DNA from 3 places in the Peribacillus sp. genome. Region 2 is predicted to be linked to each of the others. Evidence: riboswitches for the same ligand, from Rfam matches in the RefSeq annotation. Region 2 holds a riboswitch; each other region holds the start of a gene.

Region 1 (4,974 bases), on a different contig from region 2:
TTTACGAGAAAGCCTGGCTATTTAGGCAGAAAAAGGGAAAAATTAAGGGCCAAGATGTTATTTTATGAAGGCGTTTCTGCGCGGACCGGGGTTATCCAGAACGTGTATCTAAAAGGGTGTCGGGTCGAATCTTTTGGTGAAAGGGCGGAATGATCTTGACTATGGGCCGAATAAAATGCCGGAAGGGGCGTATGTTTCTCACTTAAGGACGAATGACAGAGGATTAAGTGGATTTAATGCCAATCTCGGTGATTTAACTCGGTGGATTTACCAATATATGCTGAGTTTTTAAAAATTCAGATGTAGATATACATTCATATAAATAAAAAAACGCTCTCCACACAAGATCAATGATCTTTTGGGAGAGCATTTTTTATTTGACTAATGGGCCGCCTAATTCTTTAATTGTACTGGCTACATTTGAAAATTGTTTGAAGTTTTCATTGAATTTTTGTGCTAGTTCGATGGCCTTAGCTTTATAGGCATCTTTGTCTTCCCATGTTCGTGTAGGCTGGAGTACTTCGTCTGGAACGCCGGGCACGTGTAGTGGAATATCAAAGCCAAATACTTCGTCCTTGATGGTTTCGACGTTGGTTAATTCTCCTTCTAGTGCTGCCTGTACCATGGCTCTTGTATAAGCAAGCTTCATTCGGCTGCCGACGCCGTACTCGCCGCCAGTCCAACCTGTATTGACGAGGAATACTTTTGCGCTGTGTTCATCAATTTTTTCGCCGAGCATTTCTGCATAGCGGACTGCAGGAAGCGGTAGGAATGGTGAACCAAAGCAAGTGGAGAACGTAGCTTCGGGGGAGGTGATGCCTCTCTCCGTTCCAGCTAATTTACTCGTATAGCCGCTTAAGAAATGGAACATGGCTTGTTCTTTCGTTAGTTTACTGATAGGAGGCAATACGCCTGATGCATCAGCAGTTAGGTAGATAATCGTTGTTGGGTGACCTGCAACACTTGGATCAACGATATTATCAATCGATTGTATTTGGTAGGCAGCACGTGTATTTTCAGTCAAGGCACTGCTGTCATAATCCGCAATGCGGGTATCTGGATGAAGAACTACATTCTCAAGAACGGCACCAAAACGAATGGCGTCAAAGATTTGAGGTTCTTTTTCACGAGATAAATTGATGCATTTTGCATAGCAGCCGCCTTCGATGTTGAAAACGCCATTTGAAGACCAGCCATGCTCATCATCACCAATTAATTTTCGGTTGGAGTCTGCAGATAATGTAGTCTTGCCAGTTCCTGATAAACCAAAGAATAAAGCGACGTCGCCTTCTCTGCCGACATTGGCTGAACAATGCATTGGAAGAATCCCTTTTTCAGGAAGAAGATAGTTCATTACTGAGAAAATAGATTTTTTCATTTCTCCTGCGTATTCAGTACCGCCGATTAATACCGTCCTGCGTTCAAAAGAAATAATAATAAACGTTTCTGACTGTGTACCGTCTACGGCTGGATCTGCTTTAAAGTTTGGTGCTGATATAACCGTGAATTCTGATAAATGATCTTGAAGTTCTTCTTCATTTGGCCGAATAAATAATTGATGGGCAAACAGATTATGCCAAGCGTATTCGTTAATTATTTGAATGGGTAATTGATGTTGTTTATCTGCACCTGCAAAGCCTTTGAAAACAAATACTTCATCTTTTTGTTTTAAATACTGCAGGACTTTATCGTATAACTTTGCAAATACTTCACTAGAAATCGGTTGGTTTACAGTACCCCAATCAATCTTTTCATGAACAGCTTTTTCATCTACTATATATTTATCCTTAGGAGAACGTCCTGTGTATTTTCCGGTTTCAGCTTTTACAGCTCCTGTTGACGTGAGCTGCCCTTCGTTGCGGCTTAAAACTTTTTCAACTAATTGAGGTACAGAAAGCTGCACATGTATGTTGTTACCGGATAATAATTGGTGTAACTCATTTGAGATATCAAGCGTATTCATATAGGAGATACCTACCTTTTTTTGAATTTATAATCAATTTATAAATAGTATAACACATTAGTTTTAATAGTCTATACTATTTGTTTTGTTTCTTGTATTTTCTGAGAGGAAAAGGTTTTAATTGGTGAAATTTATTGAAAGGATCTATAGGCTATATGCCTTTTACTCCATTTTTCCTTTGCACTATGACATTATGTGAGGATAGTGGAAAATAGAAACTTTTTCTTCTGAATAGGAAATAAGTATTGACAGAATTTGTAGAATTACGTTATGATTTTAAATTGTACGGATTCTCTTATCCCGAGATGGTGGAGGGCCAGGCCCAATGAAACCCAGCAACCTGCTAGAATGTTTGATTTTGATAAAACAATAAATTGCTTTAATCAGCAATTGTTTGCAAAATCATTTTAGTGTTGGTGCTAACCTGAGCAAGGTAAAAAAACCCTTGAACGATAAGAGTGAAAGGATCATTTCGAGACAACAAACCTTTCCTCAAAAACTAGGAAGGGTTTTTATGCGTTTAATCATTCTTTTTTACTATGAATGATTCGCATCAACCTTTCTGCTTCTATTATATAATACCAACTGGGAATGAGTTTCGTCTAACAAAATGGGAAAGATAATGTGAATGGCTGCCATTCCTTTTCTTAGCCTGAACATTTGAGGAGGCAAAAGAATGTCAAAGAAACGTCGTTTATTTACTTCTGAGTCTGTGACAGAAGGACATCCGGATAAAATTTGTGATCAGATTTCAGATTCAATCTTGGATGCTATCCTAGCTAAGGATGCAAATGCACGTGTTGCATGTGAAACATCGGTTACAACTGGTTTAGTTTTAGTTGCTGGTGAAATTACTACTTCTACCTATGTAGATATTCCAAGAATCGTGCGTGATACAATTGCTGGTATTGGATACACACGCGCAAAATATGGTTTTGATGCTGAAACATGTGCTGTATTAAGTTCGATTGATGAACAGTCAGCAGATATTGCTGCTGGAGTCGATGAAGCTCTTGAATCTCGTGAAGGCCAAATGACTGATGATCAAATTAATGCAATCGGTGCTGGAGATCAGGGATTGATGTTTGGGTTTGCTTGTAACGAAACAGAAGAACTTATGCCGTTGCCTATTTCATTGGCTCATAAGCTTTCTCGTCGTCTAGCAGAAGTCCGTAAAAATGGAACGTTAGAGTACCTTCGTCCAGATGGTAAAACACAGGTAACGATTGAGTATGATGAAAATAACAAGCCGGTCCGTGTAGATACCATTGTTATTTCGACTCAACATAGTCCTGATGTTACATTGGAACAAATTCAACGTGATTTAAAAGAACATGTCATTAATGTGGTAGTGCCTAGCGGGTTAATTGATGATGAAACAAAATATTTCATTAATCCGACTGGCCGTTTCGTCATTGGAGGACCACAAGGTGATGCAGGTCTGACAGGACGGAAAATTATTGTTGATACGTACGGTGGATATGCTCGTCATGGCGGCGGCGCATTCTCTGGTAAAGATCCGACAAAAGTGGATCGTTCAGCTGCGTATGCTGCGCGGTATGTAGCGAAGAATTTAGTGGCAGCGGGTCTGGCTGACAAAGTAGAAGTACAGCTTGCTTACGCTATCGGTGTAGCTAAGCCGGTTTCAATCGCTGTTGATACATTCGGTACAGGAAAAGTGGATGAAGATATTTTAGTGGACTTAGTCAGTGCGAACTTTGATCTTCGCCCTGCTGGAATTATTAAAATGCTCGATCTTCGTAGACCGATTTATAAACAAACTGCAGCGTATGGACATTTTGGCCGTACGGATGTCGATCTTCCTTGGGAACGTACAGACAAGGCAGCTTCTTTAAAAGAACAAGCAAAAGCATAAACAAAAAAAGAAGTCTTACCTAGGTAAGATTTCTTTTTTTTGCATTATCCTGCTTTTCTGAATCAATACTAGAACAATCAAGCTCTTATATGTAATGAATTCATATCTTATTCTAGTGGAGCAGTGTATTTATAATATTGGCCCTTTTCGGCATATTCGGTTACTATACGCTCCATATCATGTTTGTCCTCTTCGGTTAGCTCGCGGATGACTTTAGCCGGTCTTCCGAATGCCAACGTGTTAGGTGGAATCACTTTCCCTTGAGGGACCAAACTGCCGGCTCCTATAAATGCACCCTCACCGATTTCAGCTTTATCAAGAATGATCGAGCCCATTCCGATAAGTGCACCTTTCCTAACTTTACAGCTATGAAGAATAACTTGATGTCCAATCGTCACTTCATCTTCAATAATCAGAGGATTATTAGGGCTTTGGTGTAAAATACTATTATCCTGTATGTTAACTTTTTTTCCGATAATGGTTGGAGCAACATCCCCTCGAATGACGGAGTTGAACCAAATGGTTGATTCAGCATCAATGGTAACATCACCTGTTATAATTGTATTCTCAGCAAGATAAACGCTTTCAGCAATTTGAGGTATTTTGTTTTTATATGGGTAAACTGGCATATTTAAAACAAATCCTTTCCGAAATCGACATTTTTTATGTATTATTTGTATTATAAAGGACGAAAACCTATTTGGAAAAAAATACACCTTGAAAATGATAGGGGGGACATCATATGTGGAAATGGGAGGCTGAAGGAAGCCCGAAAGCTGTAATTGTTATGGTACATGGAGCAATGGAACATCATGGCCGATATAAATGGCTGTCACAAATGTGGCGCTCTGCTGGGTATCATGTTATTATGGGGGACCTTCCAGGCCAAGGAATGACAACAAGAGCCTATCGAGGACATATTAATTCATTTGAACAGTACTTAAATGAGGTCAGGACTTGGATTGAAGAGGCATATGAATATGCGCTTCCAGTCTTCCTGCTGGGACATAGCATGGGAGGCCTGATTGCTATTAGACTTTTACAAGAAGATGAATTGGAAATAGCCGGCGTCATTCTTTCTTCACCTTGTTTAGGACTGATGGCTCAGCCGCCTAAGCTCCTCGGTGCGGCTTCA
Region 2 (4,974 bases):
GTCCTCGGTTCGAGCAGCAATAATGTTTATATACGGTTTTGCCGTTGCGTCTTCATGAAAAATGGAATCTTTGATAGGATCAAACCCTGCATCCACCGCAATTCCATTATTAATAATGGATGCATCCACGTCTGGCAAGACACGCGGTGTTTGCCCAGCTACCACTGGTTCAATCTTAATGTTCTTTGGATTTTCCAAGATTTTATCCAATGATCCATTGCCATCAAAATCCTTAGGCAAGGTAATCAATCCAGCTTCTTGTAAAAGTAAAAAGGCTCTGCCCATATTAGTGGCTTCGTTCGGTACCGCAATTGTGGCGCCATCCGGAAGATCTTCTATGCTTTTATGTTTTTCTGAGTATAGACCCATTGGTGCAATGACCGTTGTGGCAACAGGCGCTAGATCTAAATTACGTTCTTTAATAAATGCATTGAAATACGAAACGGTTTGAAAAGAATTTGCATCTAAGTCTCCCTCAGCCAGCGCAACATTTGGCTGCACATAATCAGAGAAACTCACCAGTTTAATTTCAATCCCTTCTTTTTCGGCTTTTTCGGCTACATATTTCCAAACTCGATCATCTGTCCCGCTAATGCCAATTTTCACTGTTTCTTTCTTATCCCCTGATCCTTCACTATCTCCACAAGCACTCAATACGGTCGAAAATACAGCTAATATGATAAATAAGAATAATTTTTTCATGTTTGCACTCTCCTCGTTAGTTTCTTCTGATTTTTTTTGCAAGTATATTTCCAAACGTCTGCATTCCTTGAACCATCAGAATAAGAATCACAACAGTAATGACCATGACTTGAGTATCAAATCGTTGATAACCATATGTAATCGCTAAATCACCTAAGCCTCCTCCTCCAACGGCTCCAGCCATTGCAGAGGCTCCAATTAACCCAATCGTCGCGATGGTAATTCCCAGAATAAGCGAACTTAACGCCTCAGGTATAAGGAATCGAAAAATAATTTGAAATGGTGTTGCTCCCATCGCTTCGGCCGCCTCAATAACCCCTGAATCAACTTCGAGCAAGGAGTTTTCAATTAACCTTGCAATATATGGTCCAGAATAAAAGACCAAAGGTACGACTGCTGCAGCTGTTCCAATCGAAGAACCTACTAATAATCTTGTTAAGGGTACGATTGCCACCATCAAGATAATAAACGGAATTGAACGGAAGATATTAACCACTGTACTTAGAATGGAAAAGATAAATCTATTTTCGAATAAATGTCCTTTTCTCGTAACGACTAATAAAATGCCGAGCGGGAGACCGATAATTACCGCGAATAATAGTGAGATACTGACCATTGAAACGGTTTCCCAAAAAGCTTCGATAATTTCTTCATTACTAACTCGCATCTGCAATAACCTCCCGTATGCTGACGTTCTCCTGCTGAATATGCAGATAAGCACGTTTAATTTCATTTTCTTGTCCGCGAAGTTCAACGATTAAGTGCCCAAATGGGACTCCTTGAAGTTCGGTAATATTCCCAAATAACACGTTAACATCAACATCGAACTTCTTAGCAATCTTCGATAACAAGGGCTGCCCGGAAGAAGCTCCTACAAAATTTATTTTAAACAGTTTTCCATTTGGATTGTGTTCTTGAACAAGAGTCCTGACCGATTCTGGAATGGAATCATTAAGGACAGAATGAACAAAGTTTTGCGCTGTTTTCGTTTGGGGATTTGAAAATATATCAAAGACAGTGCCAGATTCAATAATTTCTCCGCCTTCGATCACAGCGACCTTGTCGCAAATATCTCGTATCACAGACATTTCATGGGTAATCATCAAGATTGTTATCTTATATTCGGCATTAATTTTTTTCAAAAGTTTTAAAATCGAGCCCGTTGTTTGTGGATCAAGTGCCGATGTAGCTTCGTCACAAAGCAGAATAGATGGCTGTGTAGCCAGCGCCCGCGCAATACCAACACGCTGTTTTTGTCCACCTGAAAGTTGTTCTGGATAGGCACCTGCCTTATCGCTTAATCCAACGAACTTTAGCAGTTCTTCTACTCGTTGTTTGATTTGTTTCTTCGGTGCTCCTTCTAATACCAATGGCATTGCGATATTTGCAAACACTGTTTTTGATTGAAGGAGATTAAAATGCTGAAAGACCATCCCAATATTCCTTTTTACTTTTCGGATAGTAGAAGGAGATAGCGTTAATAGGTCTTGCCCATCAACCAGTACTCTTCCTCCTGTCGGCTTTTCTAAGAAATTAACACAGCGGATTAATGTACTTTTACCAGCACCGCTGAAGCCAATCACTCCAAATATTTCTCCTTTTTCTATGGTTAAGTTAATTCCATTAAGAGCCTTAAACGTCTTGTCCTTCGTGCGGTACTCTTTCTCCAATCCTTCGAATGTAATCATGATGCTCCCCCAATCTCATTTAAAAAACCCTCTTCTAAATAAGAAGAGGGTCTACGCAGCCCAAAGGCTGCCTCTTCTTATCTTTCAAGCTGAAAGCTTGCTGGAATTGGCACGGTACTAGTGTCCGCTGCCGAAGCTTCATTGGGCCAGTCCCTCAGCTTCTCTGGATAAGAAATTTATATAATTGTTTAACACTTACACACAAAAAACCTCTTCTGAAAATAGAAGAGGTTCCAATCAAAATATCCGATCAGTACGCTCTTATCTACCAAGCTATGCTTGTTGGAAGTAGCACAGTATTCTAAAAAGAATCTGCTGCTGAGGTATCGACGGGCCAAATCCCTACACCTCTCTGGATAAGAATGCATATTAAGTTAATACAATCTTACAAATACTTACCTTGTTTGTCAACATACTTTTTGACTATTCTTTTTTTTAAAATCATTTAAACAATTCGTTATGTTCTGGTCTTGACATATTTTTAGGCTATATGATACGATTTATTCCAAGTAAACAAGTGGGAATAATTGAATTTCGAGTGAATTCCCTTCATACACGTATATCAAGAGTGAACGAGAGAACTGGCTCATAGACTTCACAGCAACCTCCAAACGGAAAGGTGCTCCCACCAGCAAAGCTATGCTTTGGTTGATGAAATCGGTTAAAACCCTCTTCTCAACTTGAAGAAGGTTTTTTATTTTGAAAGGAGAATATCTAATGTCAAACTCGACGATTATTTCCGGCGCTGAATCATTCTTCATACCCGGAAACCATACTGGGATTCTAATTTGTCACGGTTTTAATGGTAGCCCGCAAAGTATCGCATATATTGGTGAATGTTTCGCTAAGGCGGGATTCACTGTATACGCCCCGCTTCTAAAAGGACACGGCACGTGCGCAGAAGATATGGAGACTTGTTGTTACCAAGATTGGATTCAAAATATACACGATGCATACAACACACTGAAGAAAACCTGTTCAAATATAGTTGTAATGGGTCAGTCAATGGGCGGCGCATTAGCCTTAACATTAGCAGAAACGGAAGCATGCAGCGGCATTATCACGCTAAACGCTGCCCTTGAAGTCCCTTGGTATGAAACATTTAAACACGCAGATGCACCGAGGTTCATTCTAGAGGGAAAACCAGATATTCATGATCCTGCTGCGTATGAAATTACTTACCCCTCAGTTCCGCTTAAAGCAGTTCAACAATTACTGCTTTTAATGCAAAATTTACGGCAAAAGCTCCATCACGTTTCCTGTCCTGTTCTCATATGCAGCTCACCTGATGACCACGTTGTTCCGTCTTATTGCTCGATCGAGATTTTCAAAAGCATCGCATCCACTGAAAAGGAACGTATCGATTTACCTTCTTCCTATCATGTAGCATCCCTAGACTATGATAAAGATAAAATTGTGGAGGCATCACTTTCCTTTATAGAGCGGCATGTCCATAAAAAAATGGCTTCATAATAATCCAAAATTGTTTACTCTCTCCCCAAACCGGGTAAAGTATATTATCACGCTAAAGAGGAGGAATTTTATATGAGTGGATTATCTGATAAGGTAAAAGGCACTGTAAATAAAGTCAAAGGCGAGGCCAAAGATCAAGCTGGTAACGCACAGAATGATCCTTCCCTACAAGCAGAAGGAAAAGCAGATAAAGTAAAAGGCAGTATTCAAAAAGGTATCGGAAAATTAAAAGATTAAGCTATAACCATATAAAAACCGGCTCCCTAAGTGGAGCCGGTTTTTTAATTCAAAAAACAATAAAAATAGGTTTATTTTTATGTCAGCAGGGTAAATGAAGTGTATATAGGCATTTTGCTCTCATGGCTCTTTTGACTTGAGCCATGTTTTTTTATGGTTGCTTATCTTGATTTTCAATACTCTCTAATTATATTTGTATACAAAAGTACGTTATAATAAAAATATTACACCATTATCTAACAAATAACCTACTTGATTCTATACCCAATCATTTATTACGTATTTTTTGTTAAGTCTAAAGGAGAAGCAGAGAATGAAAATTCTAATCGTTGATGACAATCAGGTAAATCTTTTTGTTATAGAAAAAATTTTAAAGCGTGCGGGATATGAAGACTTCACCTCCTTGACTTCGGCTCAAGAAATGTATGATTACTTACAGGTGGACAGCCCCATTCCTAAAGAGTCAACAGTCGATATTATTCTCCTCGACATTATGATGCCTGATATCGATGGAATTACAGCTTGCAGAAAGCTTCAAAGTATTCCACATTTAAAAGATATTCCAGTCATCTTTGTTACCGCCCTCGAAGATTCTAATAAGGTAGCAGAAGCCTTAGATGTCGGCGGAATTGATTATATATTAAAGCCTATCAACAAAATCGACCTGCTCGCACGAATTCGAGTTGGTCTTCGTTTAAAATATGAAAAAGACTGGCATCGAATGCAGGATGAAAAAATTCGCAATGAGCTTGACTTATCCATGCAGGTACAAAGCAGTTTATTGAGTGAACCGGTTGCAAATGATCACCTGCTCATTAAGGCGTCTTATTTACCTGCCAACAAACTCGCGGGTGATATGTACTACTGGCACCAA
Region 3 (4,974 bases), on a different contig from region 2:
TTAGCGTGTTTTACAACTTTTTTAATGGTGCGAAGCTGTTCAAATGAATTTTCACCTGCTGCTTGAAGGTCATAACCGGTATGAACACAAATATAATCGACTCCAAGTGCATCAATTTCTTGTGCACGTTGTGCGATGTCTTTTACATTTATCATATCAATTAAAATCTTACTGCCATGTTTTTTTGCTTCTTCCACAGCTCCAGTAATAGTTGCATCATCCGTAGCCCCTAATATTGTAACAATATCAGCTCCTGCTTCTGATGCTTTCATTACCTCATACCCGCCTGCATCCATCACTTTTAAATCAGCAAGTACTTTTAATGAAGGAAAAGCAGTTTTCATTTCTTTAACCGCTCTTAGCCCCTCATTAATAATGACTGGTGTTCCAATTTCTACGATATCAATAAATTCAGCAACCTCTTCCACGATTTTAATTGCTTCTTCTGTATTTACAAGATCTATTGCTAATTGTAATTCCAATCTATTCACTCCTCTTATGGATTTTATCTTTCATGTTGTCATTTCATTCTAAATCAATATACCAATGATGAGAAGTACGCACTTTTTCCGCATATAGTGCGGAAAAGTATACTAAGCAAAAACAATATCTAATGACTTTCTAATATTTCCACCACTTTGTCAACGGAAGTAGTGTCCATATACTCTTTACCCCAATTGTACATCGCTTCCAAAATAGGCATTAACGTTTCACCGCGCTCAGTTAATGAATATTCAACCTTTGGAGGGACAACAGGATAAACCTCCCGATGAAGGATTAAATCATCTTCTAGTTCGCGCAATTGGCTGGCAAGCATCCGCTGAGTAATACCAGGTATCATTTTTTTTAATTCTCCAAAGCGCTTGGTGCCTTCTCTTCCCAAATGCCAAAGGATAAGCATTTTCCACTTGCCTCCAATGATCGACAAGGTCAATTCTTTTTCACAATTAAACGTTTTTCCATATAAATGTCCCAACTCTTCACCCCAATTATTCTCTGCGTTAATTGAGTAAAGTATACACGTTAGTTGAAATCATGTACAGGATGACGAGTTGGTTTATCCCTTTTCTATCTTTCTTCTTAACAGCAAATTTCTTTCGTAACTATTAATGGAATATTCCTGTTAGTTTAAAGGTAAGTTCAGCAAAAACTGTTTCAAGTTTATCGCAGAGTCGAAAAAAATACATACGTCACAATGATGATGGCCATAATATTAGCTACACCGGCGAATAAGGCATTTTTTCACATCTTTTGGGAATACAACAACTAGTGCACCAGTCGCAGCACCCATCATACTTCCTGAACCGACACCAGCTTCCATGGCTAAGGAAATCGGATGAAAGATCCAAAAGGATGGCTCCGAGTACATAGTATAAAGCATCGGAAATAAATAAAGCCAATCCCTCTATTCCTAGATCAAACTTATGTATGCCTATCATTGTAAGTATGACTAGAATAAAAACAATAGCGGGTATCTTCATATTTTCCTTTCTCATTTATTAAAACGACGATTACAGCATTCATCCACTCAATAGGAGTTCAGCTAATCCATATCCCAAAAATAGGATATGGATGTAGAGATGGTTTAAACAAGTGATACCGTTAATGCTCCTTCTTTTTGACGGACTAAGGGGATGACCTCTTGGCCGAAACGTTCTAAATCTTCCTCATAATGAAAATAACCAGTTAATAGTAAATCTATACCTAGTTTCTTAAGTTCAATAATACGATCCGCTACTTGCTCAGCTGTACCAATTAACCCTGTTTTAAATCCATCGTTATATTGCACCAGATCTTCGAGCGTTGACTCCGCCCACATGCCGTCCTTATCCTTGGTTGACTGCCCTGCATCCTTCACGCTGTTTTTAAAGCCTTCAACGGCCTTTGAATCTCCATGACTTATAATGTCTCGCAGCAATTCGATTGCCTCTTCTTCCGTATCTCGCACGATTACAAAGCCATTTGCAGCAAACTTAACCTCTCGTCCCTCTTTTGCTGCTTTTGTTTTCACATCATCTATTTGCTTTTTAAAGCCTTCAAGTGTATTGCCGTTCATAAAGTAAAAATCCGATACTCTTGCAGCCATCGCTCTTGCTGCTTCTGAATTCCCTCCTTGAAAAATAGGAATGCCGTCTCTCTCCTGAGGTTTTGGTTTAAAAGGAGCTTGATTGATTCGGTAAAAGTCGCCTTTATATGTGGTTTCTTCTTCTTTCCAGAGTGAACGAAGAACATCGATAAACTCTTCAGAACGGCGGTATCGTTCATCATGATCAAGCCAGTGCTCACCATAACCTGTAAATTCCTTTTTAAACCACCCGCTGACGATATTAACCGCTGCCCGTCCATTGCTAATATGATCAAGGGTTGCCAGCATCTTCGCATATACCGCTGGATGCCATAATCCTGGATGTACAGCCGAGATAAGGTGCAATTTTTCAGTGACACTTGCCAAAGCCGACGCTAGGGTAATTGCTTCAAGTTGATTTTCAGCGCCGTAACTTGCAATAAAACGTGTTTGTAATAATGCATATTCAAAACCATTTTGCTCTGCTATTTGTGCATAGCGCTTATTCGCTTCAAAACTCCAATCTGTTCTTTGCGGCAGCTTGGAAATGACTAACCCTCCGCTTACGTTTGGTACCCAATAGGCAAATTTCAATTGTGTCATAATCTTTCCTCCCTTTAAACTCGTATTCATCGTACAGAAAACAACAAAAAGCCCTCCTCAATGAGAAGGGCAAAGTACAAATAAATATCACGTACCACCACATCTCATCTTCAGGACACCAAGGTCCTTCTGAATTTGGCACCGTACACTGGCCGGTTGCCGAGGCTTCACAGGGTCAGTCCCTCCGCCTCTCTTGATAAGATTACTATTAAATTCTCTCTAAACTTACACGTATACATTATGGATGTCAATAAAGAAATGAAATATTCCGACTTTTCCGATCATATTTACAACTATTCTCCTATTCTTGATCATACTTCAAGAAAGAAATGCAGCAACAGTTTTTAAACACAAAAAAACAGGCTCTATAAATAGAGCCTGTTCTATATGTTGGATCAATATTATGCTTTTTGAACGTTAGAAGCTTGGGGTCCACGTTGACCTTGTTCTACTTCAAAAGTAACTTCTTGACCTTCATCTAAAGACTTGAAGCCTTCGCTTTGGATAGCTGAGAAATGTACGAATACATCGTCTCCGTTTTCGCGTTCGATGAAGCCGAATCCTTTTTCTGCGTTAAACCATTTTACTTTACCTTGTTCCATTTTTGTTGCCTCCTAGTGCGTTTTACACACAATGTATTACTATTCTTGCTCTAAGTTACATATCGAGACGAAAAGTAAAAACTTTTTGTAATCGTAGTACTGAACAAAAATAATTCTTCTTTAGAATAACAGGAAATTACCCAAAAAGCAAATCAAATAAATGAAAATAATTATAAAGTCCTGTCATATTTTATTTCCTCTTATATAATACAGGCAAAGGTAATTATATTCTTATAGAAGATACTAAGAAAATCTTATGAAATTACTAGACCCTATGCGTATTGCTTTTTCAAAGGTTTAAAGACAATTATAGAGAGTAAGTGTGGAAAATACTTTACGACACATAGGTGATTTAAGGAAGGAACAATGACGAAGATTGACGAAAAACTTATTATTTTGTGGTTATACCCTTTACTAAAATAAAAAATTGTAAAAAGGAAAAAAATACACTATCTTATTTCTGTAACACTCTTTATAATAAACAAATGAATTAGCAAAATAAAGTAATTTCTGGGAGGATATCATGTATAACTGGATTGGAAGCAAGCCGACTTTTTCACAAAAATCGTTGATCAGTCAGTTTGAACCCCTATTGCTTGAAGCTGAAAAAAACTGCCTTCATTCTGATGAGGTAATATTAAAAGCAATTGAAGCGGAATTTGTGAAGAACGAAACTAAAGTCTATGGCCTGCTAATCCTAACAAGTCGGTATTTTGCTTTTCTAGGGCTGAACGAATATTTTAGATACAGTCTTGACGAACTGCTGGACTACCGTTTTGATACAGATATCAACAATAAAGACAATTGGAATTTATCATTCCTTACAAATTGCGGGCACTTAAACTATGAAAGTATTAATAAAAATGAGGATTCAAAAGAATTTCTTGATGCGCTGGAAATGAAATTTGCGCATCCAGAATATACAATACAAACAACTGTAACACATGATTTTAAATACTTGCTAACTGCTGAACGTTTGCATGATTATGATATTAAAAACATTCAAGTCACACCTTTCTTACTTAAGCGGGATAACATGGGGATTAGTAAAAACGGGATAAGAATGCTGAAGGAGCTCCATCCAAGTGCCAAATTTATTTCCGAAGGATACTATCAAGACGAACAAAAAGCTGGAAACTTTATTACAATAGATCAAGATATTCTTTTGTATGAATATAATAATAAAACACGTAGTGCTGTCCTCATTAAAAAGTGGCCAATTACCTTCTTCAATGGAATGCCAGTGAATCATGGCAGTATGGAAACAGAAATAGCCGATCCTTCCGGTAAGTTAGTCATCAGTGACAACGGAAGGTTCTGTGAAACTCTCCTGAATAAAATGGGCATTACCTTGACTAAACAACAGAAAAAATGGCATAAACTCTTCAGCTTCAAAATCAGCTGATTTTAAAAGAGGATGACACCGAACGACCAACGTTCTAGTGTCACCCTCTTTTTTTACTTAATTTACTAGAGCCCCAATGTTTCATTTATTTATTAAAAAAAGATAAAATAGTTTGATACAACTTCATAAATGGATATAACTATACACGTTTCTATATAAAGTTAGGAGGAGAATAGTTGGAACGTTTGATAAAATTAATCATTGTATGCCTTATTCTAGCTGGTGTCTGGAATTTGTACGGCGACCATTTAAAGAACGGCAATTATCAAGCTGCCTATATAGATGCTAAGACTGATATA

The links. A riboswitch is a leader RNA that binds a small molecule or an ion and turns the genes downstream of it on or off. The one in region 2 is predicted to bind S-adenosylmethionine.
Region 1: it holds a riboswitch for S-adenosylmethionine, as region 2 does, so the genes downstream of both, metK (methionine adenosyltransferase) here and AC52RT_RS02905 (methionine ABC transporter ATP-binding protein) in region 2, are expected to answer to the same signal.
Region 3: it holds a riboswitch for S-adenosylmethionine, as region 2 does, so the genes downstream of both, sfnG (dimethylsulfone monooxygenase SfnG) here and AC52RT_RS02905 (methionine ABC transporter ATP-binding protein) in region 2, are expected to answer to the same signal.

What each region holds. Positions count from the first base shown of each region.
Region 1 covers NZ_JAZVJO010000557.1:149-5,122, forward strand. The annotation lists gene pckA (phosphoenolpyruvate carboxykinase (ATP)) at 374-1,963, opposite strand; SAM riboswitch class I at 2,256-2,422, shown strand; gene metK (methionine adenosyltransferase) at 2,640-3,839, shown strand; gene AC52RT_RS18265 (gamma carbonic anhydrase) at 3,947-4,468, opposite strand; gene AC52RT_RS18270 (alpha/beta hydrolase) at 4,582-4,974, shown strand, end outside.
Region 2 covers NZ_JAZVJO010000088.1:14,805-19,778, reverse strand. The annotation lists gene AC52RT_RS02915 (MetQ/NlpA family ABC transporter substrate-binding protein) at 1-702, opposite strand, end outside; gene AC52RT_RS02910 (methionine ABC transporter permease) at 719-1,369, opposite strand; gene AC52RT_RS02905 (methionine ABC transporter ATP-binding protein) at 1,359-2,390, opposite strand; SAM riboswitch class I at 2,465-2,564, opposite strand; SAM riboswitch class I at 2,649-2,753, opposite strand; SAM riboswitch class I at 2,947-3,048, shown strand; gene AC52RT_RS02900 (alpha/beta hydrolase) at 3,108-3,863, shown strand; gene AC52RT_RS02895 (CsbD family protein) at 3,936-4,100, shown strand; gene AC52RT_RS02890 (PP2C family protein-serine/threonine phosphatase) at 4,414-4,974, shown strand, end outside.
Region 3 covers NZ_JAZVJO010000309.1:1,214-6,187, reverse strand. The annotation lists gene hxlA (3-hexulose-6-phosphate synthase) at 1-482, opposite strand, end outside; gene hxlR (transcriptional activator HxlR) at 611-976, opposite strand; gene AC52RT_RS09885 (DUF3100 domain-containing protein) at 1,214-1,369, opposite strand; gene sfnG (dimethylsulfone monooxygenase SfnG) at 1,586-2,668, opposite strand; SAM riboswitch class I at 2,770-2,871, opposite strand; gene AC52RT_RS09875 (cold-shock protein) at 3,070-3,270, opposite strand; gene AC52RT_RS09870 (hypothetical protein) at 3,794-4,675, shown strand; gene AC52RT_RS09865 (CAP domain-containing protein) at 4,852-4,974, shown strand, end outside.